DNA from 2 places in the Paracoccus sp. J56 genome. Region 1 is predicted to be linked to the other one. Evidence: riboswitches for the same ligand, from Rfam matches in the RefSeq annotation. Region 1 holds a riboswitch; the other holds the start of a gene.
What was found. A riboswitch is a leader RNA that binds a small molecule or an ion and turns the genes downstream of it on or off. The one in region 1 is predicted to bind cobalamin.
Positions count from the first base shown of each region.

Region 2: another riboswitch for cobalamin. It lies ahead of M511_RS05680 (ABC transporter substrate-binding protein); the one in region 1 lies ahead of M511_RS03695 (CbtB domain-containing protein).

Region 1 covers NZ_JAFL01000003.1:189,884-197,085, reverse strand. The annotation lists gene cobO (cob(I)yrinic acid a,c-diamide adenosyltransferase) at 1-151, shown strand, start outside; gene M511_RS03715 (DUF1801 domain-containing protein) at 156-572, shown strand; gene bluB (5,6-dimethylbenzimidazole synthase) at 577-1,200, opposite strand; gene M511_RS03705 (hypothetical protein) at 1,200-1,733, opposite strand; gene M511_RS03700 (CbtA family protein) at 1,800-2,498, opposite strand; gene M511_RS03695 (CbtB domain-containing protein) at 2,500-2,679, opposite strand; cobalamin riboswitch at 2,717-2,924, opposite strand; gene M511_RS03690 (endonuclease/exonuclease/phosphatase family protein) at 2,980-4,032, opposite strand; gene leuD (3-isopropylmalate dehydratase small subunit) at 4,023-4,628, opposite strand; gene M511_RS03680 (hypothetical protein) at 4,720-5,301, shown strand; gene leuC (3-isopropylmalate dehydratase large subunit) at 5,319-6,755, opposite strand; gene M511_RS03670 (hypothetical protein) at 7,063-7,202, shown strand, end outside.
Region 2 covers NZ_JAFL01000005.1:170,292-177,493, reverse strand. The annotation lists gene M511_RS05705 (DUF2189 domain-containing protein) at 1-154, opposite strand, end outside; gene M511_RS05700 (hypothetical protein) at 393-650, opposite strand; gene M511_RS05695 (LysR family transcriptional regulator) at 810-1,715, shown strand; gene M511_RS05690 (pirin family protein) at 1,739-2,683, opposite strand; gene M511_RS05685 (metallochaperone AztD) at 3,277-4,491, shown strand; cobalamin riboswitch at 4,697-4,897, shown strand; gene M511_RS05680 (ABC transporter substrate-binding protein) at 5,066-6,085, shown strand; gene M511_RS05675 (FecCD family ABC transporter permease) at 6,082-7,122, shown strand; gene M511_RS05670 (ABC transporter ATP-binding protein) at 7,119-7,202, shown strand, end outside.

The DNA.
Region 1 (7,202 bases):
CAGCGAAAAGCAGCCGATGACCCATGTCGTGCTGACCGGGCGCAACGCCAGGCCGGAACTGATCGAGCTTGCCGATCTTGTAACAGAGATGGAACAGGTCAAGCATCCGTTCCGCGACGGTATCAAGGCCCAGCCGGGGGTAGAGTTCTAGGACGATGACCGAACCGCAGGACAAGCCAAAACTGCTTTCGGGCGGCAATCCGCAGATCCCAAAGGGATATGGCGAAGCCCCCGTTCGCGCCTATATCGACGCGCTGCCGGGATGGAAGCATCAGGTTGGCGAAAAGCTGGATCAGATCGTCACCCGCACCGTGCCGGGTGTGAAAAAGGCGGTAAAGTGGAATTCGCCTTTTTACGGGGTCGAGGAAGGGGTCTGGTTCCTCAGCTTTCACTGCATGACTAAATATATCAAAGTCGGCTTTTTTCGCGGCGCAGAGCTGGATCCGCTGCCGCCTGTCGCCTCGAAACAGCCCGACGTGCGCTATGTCCATATTCCCGAAGGCCCGTTCGACGAAAAGCAATTCGCCGATTGGGTGCTGCAGGCCAGCCGTCTGCCGGGGCTGAAGATGTAAGGCCCTAGCGCCGCTGCCATTCGGGGGCGGTATTTTCCTGCCAGCCCCTGCGATGCAGCAATGGCGTGTCATCCTCAAACTCAGGCCAGCCGAGGCAGAGAAGGGCCGAGAACTCCCATTCAGGCGACACCTGCAAAAGCGCGGTGATCCGCTGGGGGTCGATGATCGAGACCATCCCCATCCCCAGATTGCGCGCCCGTGCCGCCAGCCATAGCGCCATGATTGCCATGGCGGTCGATTGTTGCAGCGTTTGCGGCATGGTTGCCCGGCCAAGGCCGTGCCCCTCAGAGGGGTCGAGACGGGTAAAGACGGCCAGCCACACCGGTGCGCGATCAAGACCTGCCAGTTTCAATGCATCATATTCCTGTCGCTGCTGGCCCCGATAGTGGCTGGCGGCCTCGGTATTGCAGCGTTGGAACTCGGCCCGGATCCGGTCGCGCAGAGCCGGGGTTTCGACGCGAACCACCCGCCAGGGACGAGAGTTGCCGACGGATGGCGCAAGCTCCATCGCGGCACGCAGCTCATCCAGCAGGGGTTCGGGCACAGGATCGGGGCGGAAATGGCGTATATCGCGGCGCCAGCGTAGGATGCGGTCCAGCGTGGCGCGATCTTCGGGGCCGAACTCCATCACGGTGTAGCGCAGATTGCGTTGTCGGGCAGGCCCTCGGCCCCGGCGCGGATGGCGACCGGGCGTTCGGGGACTGTCAGTTCGATAGCAAGCGGCTGGCCGCCGACGGTCAGGGGGCTGTGATCGTTGGCATTCAGTTCGACCCGCAGCTGATCGCCGGGCGCCAGCGACCCAAGGTGATGGGCGGGGCCATAAAGACGGGCGATCTTGGTGCCGTTCAGGTAAAGATGGGCGTGACCTTCACCCGCGCGGTGGGCCAGACCTGCGTGTTCGGGCGCAAAGCAAAAGCCCTGCGCCTGCACGAACAGGTTCCAGCCGGTGACGCTGTCGGGTTCAAGCCGCGCCGAGGCAGTTGCGCTGCCAGCGGGCAGGTCGATGGCCGTGCCGTGGTGATGCGTCCCGGTCTGTGCGCCATGGCCATTGGCACCGTGGTCGTGGCCGTCCAGCGTGACACCATTCGCGGCGGCGATGACAAAGCCCATGCCGCCGCCGAAGATCAGACCGATCAGCAGCATCGGGATCGAGCGATCCATGTCACTATCCTTGTTCATAGGAACAGCCGGACGATGGCCGCCCGGCTGCGAATGCTTCATTCCCGATCAGGCCGCCTGCGGCACTGGGGCGCCCTGCGCCTCGCGCTGCCAGAGCCAGCCCGAAAGCAGCCCAAGCAGGGTCCATGCCATGGCGCCTACGCCTAGCGAGCGGCCGGCGAATTCGGCTGCCAGTTCGGGCGGGACGGGGCCGGCGTAACTGTCGGGCTGCGGTGCTCCGATCAGATGCGGCGCGATGATCAGGATGATTGCCGCGCCCCATGCCGCCCAGCCTTTGCCAAAGACGATCAGCCACAGGGCAAGCCCGGTCGCAACCGCCGTGCCAAGCCACCAGATCGCGCGAAGCTGCACATCAGCGGCGGCAACGCCCGGCACCTCGGGTGCAAGGCCAAAGGCCGGGGCAAGCTGCATGGTGACAAAACCTGCAAGCCCCCACAGCAGCCCCTGCCGGGCTGATACCGTATTTCCCTGCACCTCGGTCACCGCCATCAGTGCCACCAGCATCAGCCCGTAGCCTGCATAGACCATCATGGTGAACAGAACCGACAGCATGTTGCGGCTCCATTCAAACGGACCGAGGTCCTGATGGGCGCTGACGGTCTCGGCCCCGAAATGGGTCAGTTGGCCCGATTCATACAGTTCGGCATGCAGCAGCACCGGCTGCACGAACCAAAGCTGCAACAGGGCGGCAATCAGCCCTGCTGCAGCGCCAGCGATCAATCCGCTGGTCACTATGCGCGAAAACATCTCAGTGGCAGGGGAAGCCGACGGCGTGACGCGTGTCATGCGCGGCATCATGCAGGGTTTCGGCCTGCACCAGCCCCGACACAAAGATCAGCCCAAAGCCGATGGCAAACGCTGCAATGGCGGGAAGCAGGACCGAGCGCGCGCCTGCGGCGCTGCTGGTCGTCATGGTCTTTGCGGTCATTCTTGACCCTTTCCTGTAGTCGTCCAACCCGACGACGTTACGGTTTCATGCACCGGCAGGTCTCCTGGCTTGCGGGTCACAGCTGACGCCCGCCTTCCCGGCCATGACGGGCCAGTGGCGTGATGGGCGTCCGCTCTCCGCTCACAGTCGCGGGGGCGGCTGCGGATTTGGCACCGGATGTTCCGGGCCGCACCGCATTCCCTTTTGGGCCCCGATCAAGGGGCACCGATACGCGGGCATGTTAGCTGCGAGATCGCGCCGGCGGCAAGCGGAATCGGGTGCCGTCTCGTTGCAGGCCGGTCAGGGCGCGGGTGGCCAATCCACATCGACCCAGACCAGCCGATGCGCCGAGGCTTTCAGCGCGGCCTCGGCCAGTGGCCCCTCGGCAGGCCAGAAGACCCCAGAGCCCAGCACCTCTAACCCCTTGGCGGGCAGGACGTAATCGACGCGCAGGTTGCCCGGCGGACGGTCGTCGCGCCAGTCGCCGGTATCCAGCGCGGGGTCGCCCTTATGGTTGTCGTTCACGCCCCCCCTGGCCGCCGTCCCTCCGGAGCTGCGGGGCAGGGGGTCGGTGACATGGGCCATGATCCGGGCCAAAGCCTCGGGTCGGCCGTCGCCGTCCATCGGATCAAGGTTCAGATTTCCGGCAAGCACGAAGGGACCTTTGGGCAGATGATGCACCCAGAAGGCCAGTTCGTCGTGATTGCGCCGCCCGTTCAAATCTTCGGGGCCGTCAAAGACCGGAGGGGTTGCTGACATAGCCAGCAGGTGCAGCGGCTGACCCGCAATGGTGATTTCAGCATCCCAATGCGCGGTCGAGGACAGGCGCCGCGCCGCCTCGACCTCGGGCGGCAGGGGCGGCATCAGGTTGCCGGGCAGATCGCGCCACAGGAAACCACTGTAATCCCGGACTGAGCCTATCGGGTGGCGTGACAGGATCGCCATACCGCCCTGACCGGTGAAATTGCCAAACCCCTGCGCATCATCTGCTGTGCCAAGCCGTCCGTCGGCGTTCAGATCCAGCCCGGTCGCCATGCCGGAATTTGGGCGTGCTGCAAGACGGTGGGGATAATCCAGCCCCGCCTTGGCCAGCCTTGCGGCGAATGCATCCAACGCCTTGCTGTCGTAGTCCCAGTCGAAATCGGTCAGCAAAAGGATATCGGGCCGTGTCTCGGCGATGACGCGGATTACGGCGTCAATCTGGCTGTCCTTGCGGGTCAGATCGCGCAGCAATAACCCCGGCCCGTCGCGTGACAGGCCGGGGCTATAGGTGGCGATCCGCAAAGGCTCTGCCAGCGTGCCCTGGGCCAGCGCGAGGATCAGCGCCAGCCCGGCGAAAGCATTCAGACCCAAGGCCGGCTCTGTTGCATCTGCGCCTCGAACGTGTCGATCGACGTGGACTTTTCCATGGTCAGGCCGATATCGTCCAGCCCGTTCAGCAGGCAATGTTTGCGGAAGGGGTCGATGTCGAAGCCAAAGCTTTGCCCGTCCGAAGTGGTGACGGTCTGGTTTTCAAGGTCGATGGTCATGCGGGCGTTGGCGCCTTTGCGGGCGTCCTCCATCAGCACGTCCACCGCCTCTTGCGGCATGACGATGGGCAGGATGCCGTTCTTGAAGCAGTTATTGTAAAAGATGTCGGCAAAGCTGGTCGAGATGACCGCGCGGATGCCAAAGTCCAGGAGTGCCCAGGGCGCATGCTCGCGCGACGAGCCGCAGCCAAAGTTATCCCCGGCGACGATGATTTCCGCGCTGCGATAGGCGGGCTGGTTCAGCACGAAATCGGCGATCTCGGTGCCGTCGGGATTGTAGCGCATCTCGTCAAACAGGTTCTTGCCCAGACCCGAACGATGGATCGTCTTGAGGAACTGTTTGGGGATGATCATGTCGGTGTCGATATTGACCAGCGGCATGGGGGCCGCGATGCCGGTCAGGGTGGTGAACTTGTCCATGTGTTGATCCTCGCGAATTGACTGGGGGAGTGCGTCCCCGTTAACCCAAGCCGGCTGGGCGCATAGCACCACGACGAATCGGGTCCTTCAGATGTTTTTTGGATTTTCGAGCTTTCACGACCTGCGTGCCTGCATCGCCCGCGACTGGACCCCAAAGATCGGGGACCCCGGGTTCACCGGTTGGCTGACGGTTCTGTCCTATCTTGTCTGCCTGTGGCTGGCGGTGCTGGTACTGCGCCGTCGTCCGGCGGGTGCCGCACGCAAACTGTGGCTGGTCATTGCCGGGTTGATGGCCTTTCTGGCCCTGAACAAACAGCTGGATCTGCAAACTGCGCTGACCGCTGCGGGGCGGTGCGTGGCGCGGGCGCAGGGCTGGTATGACAGCCGCTATATCGTGCAGCTGGCCTTTATCGCCGGGCTGGTTCTGGGGGCCGTTCTGGCGCTGATCTGGGCGACGAAAGCCTTGCGCGGACACATGAGCCACAACCGCCTGGCCCTGCTGGGTCTGGCGGTGCTGTGCTGTTTTGTGCTGGTGCGCGCGGCTGGCTTTCATCATGTGGACAGGCTGATCAGTGCCGATTTTGCGGACATCAAGTTCAATTTCTGGCTCGAAAACGCGGGGCTTGTGCTGATTGCCCTTAACGCGCTGATGCTGTTGCGGCGGGGCCGCTAAGGACCCCGCCCAAGCGATCAGACCGTCTCGGTCAGAAACTCGCGCACATCGGTCAGATGACCGCGAATGCCCGCCGCTGCCGCCATGACCGGCGACATCAGGTGGGTGCGGCCACCACGGCCCATGCGGCCCTCAAAGTTGCGGTTCGAGGTCGCGGCGCAGCGTTCGCCGGGGGCAAGCTGGTCGGGGTTCATGCCCAGACACATCGAACAGCCGGCCAGACGCCATTCAAAGCCGGCGTCGATAAAGATCTTGTCCAGCCCCTCTTCCTCAGCCTGCATCCGCACCAGACCCGAGCCGGGCACGACCATGCCGCGCACACCCGGCGCCAGTTTCTGTCCCCTGAGGATCGAGGCCGCGGCGCGCAGATCCTCGATCCGGCCATTGGTGCAGGACCCGATAAAGACCGCGTCGATCTTGATTTCGTTCAGCGGGGTGCCCGGTTTCAGACCCATGTAGTCAAGGCTGCGGCGCACGGCCTCGACCTTGCCGCCTTCGAAATCCTCGGGCGCGGGGACGTTGGCGGAGATCGGCAGAACGTCCTCGGGCGAGGTGCCCCAGGTCACGACCGGGGCGATGTCCTCGGCGCGGATGGTGATGACTTTATCCCAATGCGCGCCTTCGTCGGAATACAGGGTTTTCCACCAGGCCAGCGCGGCCTCCCACGCGGCGCCTTTCGGCGCGTGCGGGCGGCCCTTGACGTATTCAAAGGTCTTTTCGTCAGGGGCGATCAGGCCGGCGCGGGCGCCACCTTCGATCGCCATGTTGCAGACGGTCATCCGGCCTTCCATCGACAGGTCGCGGATCGCTTCGCCGCAATATTCGATGACATAGCCGGTGCCACCAGCCGTGCCGGTGTGGCCGATGATCGACAGCGTAATGTCCTTGGCGGTCACACCGGGGCGCAGCTTGCCGGTGATCTCGACCTTCATGTTCCTGGACTTTTTCTGGATCAGCGTCTGGGTGGCCAGAACATGCTCGACCTCAGAGGTCCCGATGCCGTGGGCAAGCGCACCAAAAGCGCCATGGGTCGCGGTATGGCTGTCGCCGCAAACCACGGTCATGCCGGGCAGGGTCCAGCCCTGTTCGGGGCCGACGATGTGAACGATGCCCTGACGGATGTCGTTCATCGGGTAGTAGTTCAGCCCGAATTCGCGGGCGTTCTTGTCCAGTTCAGCGACCTGGATACGGCCCTCGGGGTTTTCGATGCCGTTCACGCGGTCGGCGGTGGTCGGGACGTTGTGGTCCGGCACGGCGATGGTCTGGTCGGGGCGGCGCACCTTGCGCCCGGCCATGCGCAGGCCCTCGAATGCCTGGGGCGAGGTCACCTCATGCACGAGGTGGCGGTCAATATAGAGGATGCAGGTCCCGTCATCAGAACGCTCGACCACATGGGCGTCAAAGATTTTGTCGTACAGGGTGCGGGGCGCGCCCGCGTTGGTGTTGCCGGTCATGGCTGTCTCTTTTCTGGAAGACTAGCTGGGAAAAGGCGAAATTCGGGCCGCAGCAGGCGGCAGGGCGCGCGCAGGCGCCCGCGCCCGTCAAAGTCGGGCGGTGACGGACAGGGTTTCCCCGTAGAACCGACCCGGCAGGCGGGCACGGTCATGGATGTCGAAATAGACGAATCCTCGCATGCGCCCAGTAATAGGTTCATTTGCCCGTGTGTTCAATCATGTTCAACCGCTCTACACGGGGCTGTTAATTCCATCTCAGCAGTTTGGCCCTATCTTCCACGGCAAATGAGTCGGGAAGGGACCGGTCATGCTGATTCGCTTTGTCCTGCGGGCGATCCCGCTGATCTGCGTGGCGATTTTCGCGCTGGCGGTGCATGTCACCCACACACCGGCGGAACGTGCGCGGGAAATGGCACATCTGGCAAACAGGCCGCTGACCTGGGCGGC
Region 2 (7,202 bases), on a different contig from region 1:
CGATGCCGATATCCTCGGCGTCGATCTTGTTGACGGCGGGTGGGGCCATCTCATGGCTGCCGATCCCATCGACCGCCGCGCCGACGCCACGACCCACAAGGGCCAGCCTCTGCGCGCTCCAGCTTAACGGATTTCCTATAGTTTCTCGGTGCATGGCTGCATCCTCCCTTTCCCGAAGGGCCCGGAACCGGGCAAGGCATCAGCCAGAGAACCCGGCCCCCGCCCGTGCATATGCCGGGCCGAACCGTCCTCAGTATCAGTCTAGCAGATACAGCCGGAAATTGCATCCATCTAATCGGATGCCCATGCCATGGCAGCATGAATGCTGCGATTTTCTGAAATCAGACGGGCACAGCCAGCAGCCATGCCCGCGCAAGGCCCTTTGTTGCCAGCTACTTGCCCGCCGCCCGCAGGCTGGCGTCGATGTAGCACAGCGCCTCAAGCGCCATATCGGTGTTGACCCGCGTGGTCAGCTGTCCCGTCCCCGATGCAATCTGAGAGAGATACCGGCGCATGGCCTCCAGCGAAATTTCCCCATCCTCGGCGATGGATGCAAGGGCGATCTGCCCAACCGTAAAGGCGACCATGTCCGGGCTGCCCAGAAACTCGGGCGACCGGCGACGTGCGCGCAGGCTTACCGCTTCAATCATTAATCTCTCCTCGCATTGCAAAATATCGTTCGAAAAAGTGAAGGCATGGCCGCAAAGATGCGCCCAGGCCGAAAATTCATATACTGCAGAAGCATCACTCTCTTGCAGCAGCTTGTTAACGAATTCAAATGAAGTAACGTTGCATGCGGAATGCACAAAATGAATAATAAGCGCCTGGACCTGAATCTGCTGACCGTGCTTGATGCCGTGGCCAGACGTGGCTCGGTCTCGGACGCAGCGCGGGAACTGCACCTTAGCCAGCCTGCTGTCAGCCATGCCCTTGGACGTTTGCGCAACCTGACCAAGGACCGGCTGTTCGTCAGGTCAGGCAACCGGCTTGTCCCCACATCGCGCACGCTGGCGATGATCAACCCGGTGCGCAGCCTTTTGCAGCAGGCCGCCGTCATGCTGGCGCCAGAACAGTTCGATCCACAGGCAAGTAAGCGCAGCTTTCGCATCGCGGCCTCGGATTATCCGCTGCTGTCGATCGTTCCGGGTTTTTCCGCTCGCCTGCGGCGCGAGGCGCCAGGCGTCAAACTGGCACTGCAACCCGCCAATCCCGAAAACCTTGCCGATCTGTCGGCAGGCAATCTTGATGCAAGTTTCTGGACCGGAGGCCCGCCGGGGGAGGGTTGGTCGCTGACCCCCCTGCTGGATGAAACGCTGATCGGGGTCTGCGGGCCGGACCATCCCTTTGCTGGTGGACAAGAAATCGGCATCGAGACCTGGGTCGCGCAGTCCCATGCCATCGTCGCCTATGGCAGCATGTCGCATAATCCGATCAACAGGGCGCTGGCGGCGCTGGGGATATCGGAACAGATCACCCTGATCAGCCCCTCATATTCGGGGGCAATGGCGGCGCTGGCACCCGCGCGGCTGATCATGGCCCTGCCCCGCCGGCTTTTGCCGATCGCCAAGACCTTCCGCCTTGCGGCCTTCCCTCTGCCGGTCGAAATCCCGAGCTTTCCCTATGGCCTGTTACGCCATCGCCGGACGCTAGAGGACCCGGGCCTCGACTGGCTGACGAACCTGCTGGTCACGCATGTCCAGCAAGAGATCTGGTGACAGCGCAGCCTGCCGACAGCCGCTTAACGCAGGCTGTCAGGCAATGGGATGAATTCATTCTCATCACCCGGGGGCAGGCGAAAGCGGCCGTGATCCCAATCGCCCTCGGCCCAGGCCTGCTTGGCTGAATCTATCCGTTCGCGTGACGAGGCGACAAAGTTCCACGAAATATAGCGCGGCCCGTTCATCGTCTCGCCGCCCAGAACCATCAGCCGCGCGCCCGTCTCGCCCGCCTTCAGGCTGATGTGGTCACCGGGGCGGAACACCATCATCCGACCGGCCTCAAAGGTCTCTCCCGCTACCAGAATACTGCCTTCGACGACATAGACACCGCGGTCCTCATGCTCATCCGGCAGTGGCAATGCGGCACCCGCAGACAGGATCACATCGGCATAAAAGGTCTCGGTAAAGGTCTTGACCGGGGCGCGTTCACCCCACGCCGTCCCAAGGATCAGGCGGGCCTGCTTGCCCTCGGCCTCAAGGAAAGGCAGCGCTTCTTTGCCGTGATGTTCAAAGGCGGCGGGGCGGTCCTCCTGGCTTTCAGGCAGCGCAACCCAGGTCTGGATCCCAAAGAGCGAACCGGGACGCTGGCGCATCTCGGCGCTGGTGCGTTCGGAATGGGTGACGCCATTGCCGGCGATCATCCAGTTCACCTCGCCCGGATAAACCATCTGATCGGCCCCGGTGCTGTCGCGGTGGTGAAACTCGCCCTGATAAAGATAGGTCACCGTCGCCAGCCCGATATGAGGGTGGGGCCGCACGTCGATGCCGCCCCCGGTCAGGAACTCGGCCGGGCCCATCTGGTCAAAAAAGATGAACGGCCCCACCATCTGCCGGCGCGGCGCGGGCAAAGCGCGGCGCACCTCGAACCCGCCCAGATCGCGGGCGCGCGGGATGATCAGCGTCTCGATCGAGTCGAGACCCATGTTTTCGGGGCAATCCGGGTTCTGAGTGGGGTTCCAGCTCATCCGAGCCTCCTGCTCTTGCTATGACGATGTCCGGGCCAGCCTAGCAGGTCTTGCAACGGACCGCATCAGCGTGGTCGAGATCGTAGCCAAACCGCCGCCATTGCCCGCACCGCCGGACAGCGACACCCGCTTCTCGACCAGCACTCGGCGGCTCTGCGGCCTATCCCCGGCAAGCCTTTGTGCGGTAATTGGCACTGAACCGCCGCTGGCGCGGAAATGCTCCTGATCGGCCCTGCCCGTCAGGTCATGCGTGATGCTGTATCACGATCATGGTGAAAGGCGGGCTCAGAACCTCGCTACAGCGAACACATGTTGTCCGCCGCATGGAAGCTCCGATGGCGATCTCTGTTTTGTCCGGGAGCAAGCGGCGCTCCCCCTGATCCGCAGATCCGGCGGCATTTTCCCGAGGCAAGTCTCTTGTCGTTCCATTTTGTTAATGTAATAACATTACTAAATTGAGTCCGTCGCCAGCGATGCTCCGGTCCCGCCCCGGAACTGCAGTTTTCTGCAGCCGGTCCCTGCTGCCCTGCAGGGACCAGCGGAAACCGGGCAAGCTAACCGCAACCCATTCCGAACGACCAAGGAGGCTAATCATGCTCAGACAATTTGCGGGTGCCAGCGCCCTGACCCTGATCCTTGCTGGTACCGGCATTGCCCATGACCACAAGGATGACACCGTTTACCGTGTCTTTGTGGGCGATCATGAGAAAGGGCAGATCACCGCCTTTGACCTGTCCAAGCCCGCGCATCGCTGGACTTTCCAGACCACTGGACAGGTCAAGCTTTATCCGGTCGCGGGCGGTGCGGTGGTCGCCGCAGTCCAGTCCGAGGCCGATACCGTGCAATTCATCCGCAGCGGTATCTCACTGCACGATCATGGCGATCATCAGGACCTTGAGGTCAAAGAACCCGCAGCCATCGACCTGCACCTGTCGGGACCCCGGCCCTTTCACCTTGTCGCCCATGACGGCAAGGTGGTGCTGAATTATGACAAGGGCAGCTATGCCGAGATTCTCGACAGCGCCGCGCTGGCCGCGGGCAAGGTCGAGCCGGTGAAGTTCCCACAGGCCCGCGCCCATCATGGCTTTGTCACGCCACTGGGAAAAAGCTGGCTTTCGACCGTCGCCTCGGACGAACCGGTCGAGGGCGATGCCTCGGTACCGCGTCTGGGCCTGCAAGCCTTTGACGCCAAAGGCAACCCCACGGGCAATCTGGCCACCTGCACCGCCATCCATGGCGAGGCTTTCTCGGGCGCCTATCTGGCCGCCGGTTGCAAAGAGGGCGTGCTGACCGTCAAGGCGGGTGATCAGGGGCCGGAATACAGGCTTTTGCCCTATCCCGAGGATCTGCCCAAAGATGTAACCACCGGGACCCTGCTTGGCTCATCCGGGATGCAGATCTTTCTGGGCAATTTCGGACCCAAGGGCCTGGTTGTCATCGACCCCGAAGAGGCCCCGCATTATCGCTATATCGACCTGCCGTTCCGCCGGGTGGATTTCGCGCTAGACCCAGCCAGCCCCGCGACAGGCTATGTCCTGACCGAAGATGGCAGCCTGCACCGTGTGAACCTGCTTGACGCCGCTCTCAGCGACAGCACCAAGGTCACCGCGCCATATTCGATGGACGGCCACTGGAACGATCCGCGCCCGCGCATTGCCGTCGCCGGGGACGAGATCGTGCTGAGCGACCCGAATGCCGGGCTGATCCGGCGCATCTCGACCAAGGATTTCAGCGAGGTCGGCACCGTACCGGTCGAAGGCAGGCCATATAACATTGCCGTGGTCGGCGGCAGTGGCGTAACCCACTGATATAACAGCTGATCCGCTTTCATGACCTGACAATTTCAGATGCGCCGGCCGGGCTCCATGTGACGCGCATCATGCGAGGGCCGGAAAGGCCACGACAGGATACACCACTCCCCCATCCTGACGCGGTTTTCCTTGGCCCTTCCCGGCCTGTGGGGGCGGTCCCTGCCATGGAAGCCAGATTTACCTTGTTCATCCGCAATTTGGCGGGTAGTTGCCCGGTGTCGGTTTCCATATGGAATTGAAAGGGAATCCGCCACCGGACCTGTCCGGTGAACCGGAACTGCCCCCGCAACTGTAGGCGGCGAGGACATCCACGAAAATGCCACTGTGGCCATGCGCCACGGGAAGGCCGTGGAAAGCCCCGCGACCCGCCAGTCAGGAGACCTGCCGACACCCGTTTCAACGCAGCCCGGGCGGGGTGTCCGGGGAGGTGTTCGATGAATTTGCCCAAAGGGTGCCTTGCCGCGCCCGTCCCAGCCAGCATCAGGCCCTGCCGCAAGGCAAGGGCGCTTGTCAGTTTTTGGGCCGCTCCTCTCCTCCCGTCCCTGGCTGCCCTCACAACCGGAGACAATTCATGTTTGCCCGCACACTGACTGCCGCGCTGCTTGGCGCGGCCACCATGATCCTTGCCACCCTGCCCGCAGGCGCACAGACCCAATATCCGCTGAGGCTGCAAAACTGCGGCGTCGATCTGACCATCAGCCATGCACCTGACAGCGTGGTCAGTGTCGGACAGGCCGCGACCGAGATCCTTTATTCGCTGGGGCTGGCCGACAAGGTCCAGGGCACTGCCGTCTGGTTCAGCGAGGTCCTGCCCGAATACCGCAAGGTGAATGCCTCGATCGAGCGGCTGGCCGACAACGACCCGAGCTTTGAATCGGTGGTGGCGAAAAAGCCCGGCCTGGTCACTGTGCAATACGAATGGCACATCGGTCCTCAAGGAATCGTCGCCACGCGTGAGCAATTTGCCGATGTCGGCATCCCGACCTATGTGCTGCCCGCGGACTGCTGGAACAAAGACAACAGCAGCGGCTCGGACGGGACCCGCAATGCCATGTTCCAGATGGAATCCGTTCATGCCGGCGTTCTTGAACTGGCACAGATTTTTGACGTGCCGGAACGGGGTGAGGCACTGGTCGCCGATCTGAAGGCGCGCGAGGCGGCGGCAGTTGAAAACGCCCGGTCGCTGAACCTGAAAGATGCCTCGGCCGTGTTCTGGTTCTCGTCGGCCGAGATGGACGTTGATCCCTATGTCGCGGGCCGCAAGGGACCACCCGCCTATATGATGGAAAAACTGGGGCTGAAGAACGTCATCGAAAGCGATGAGGAATGGCCGACCGTCAGCTGGGAGACCATCGCCCGCGCCAATCCTTCGGTCATCGTCATCGCCCGGATGGACCGTCGCCGGTTCGAGGCTGACGATTACGAACGGAAGCTCGAGTTCCTGAAGTCCGACCCGGTAACCAGCCAGATGGAAGCGGTTCGCAATGACCGGATCGTGGTGCTTGACGCCCATTCGATGGACCCCTCGATCCGCAATGTCTCGGCGCTTGAAACACTGGCCGGGGCGCTGCCGGCCTTTAACCTCGAATGACGGTCGCGACGGTCCGCAGCTATCGCCCGCGCGCGCCCGGGTGGCGATGGATCTTGGCAGGCAGCCTTTTGACGGTGGCGATCCTTGCCGGGGTTATCATAGGCGAAATGCCCCTGCCCCCTGATACCGTGCTGGCGGTGCTGGCCAACAAGCTGTTTGGTGCCGGATATCCGGTGGACTCGATCAATGCGGCGATCATCTGGAATTATCGCATGCCGCGCACTTTGGTCGCGGCTGCCTGCGGCGCGGGACTGGCGCTGTCCGGGGTGGTTTTGCAGGCGCTGATCCGCAACGCGCTGGCTGACCCCTATCTGCTGGGGGTATCAGCAGGGGCGTCGACCGGCGCGGTCGCGGTGACGATCCTTGGCCTTGGCGGCGGCGCGCTGGGCCTGTCATCGGGCGCCTTTGCCGGGGCGCTGTTGGCCTTTGGCCTGGTCGCGGCGCTGGCGCGAGCTGCCGGAGGCGGCCCCGCCCAGCTGGTATTGGCGGGGATCGCGGGTTCGCAGCTGTTCAACGCGCTGACCAGCTTTTTCATCGCCAGGTCGGCCAATGCCGAACAGGCAAGGGGCATCATGTTCTGGCTGCTCGGCAATCTGTCGGGCGTGCGCTGGCCGGATGTGTCGCTGGCGGCTCCGGCAGCCCTGATCGGCTTTCTGGCCTGCCTTTGGCATGTAAGGGCGCTGGATGCCTTTTCCTTTGGTGCGCAATCGGCAGCGGCACTGGGCATTTCCCTGCGCCGGGTGCAGGGGGTGCTGATCGGCACGACCACGCTGATGACCGCGACCATGGTCAGCCTTGTCGGCTCGATCGGTTTCGTCGGGCTGGTCGTGCCCCATGCCATGCGCTTTGCCGTCGGCCCCCGGCATGGCCGGCTGGTGCCATGGTCGGCGCTTGCAGGCGCGGTCTTTCTGATCGCGGCCGACATTGTGTCGCGCATACTGATCCCCGGTCAGGTGGTAGCCATCGGCGTGGTAACTGCGCTGGTCGGTGCACCGGGCTTTGCCCTGATCCTGATCCGCAGCCGGGGCCGGACATGAGACTGAGGACCGCCAATCTGGGCTGGAGGGCCGGTGTCCGTCCCATTGTCGAGGGTGTGACGCTGGAAATCGCGCCGGGC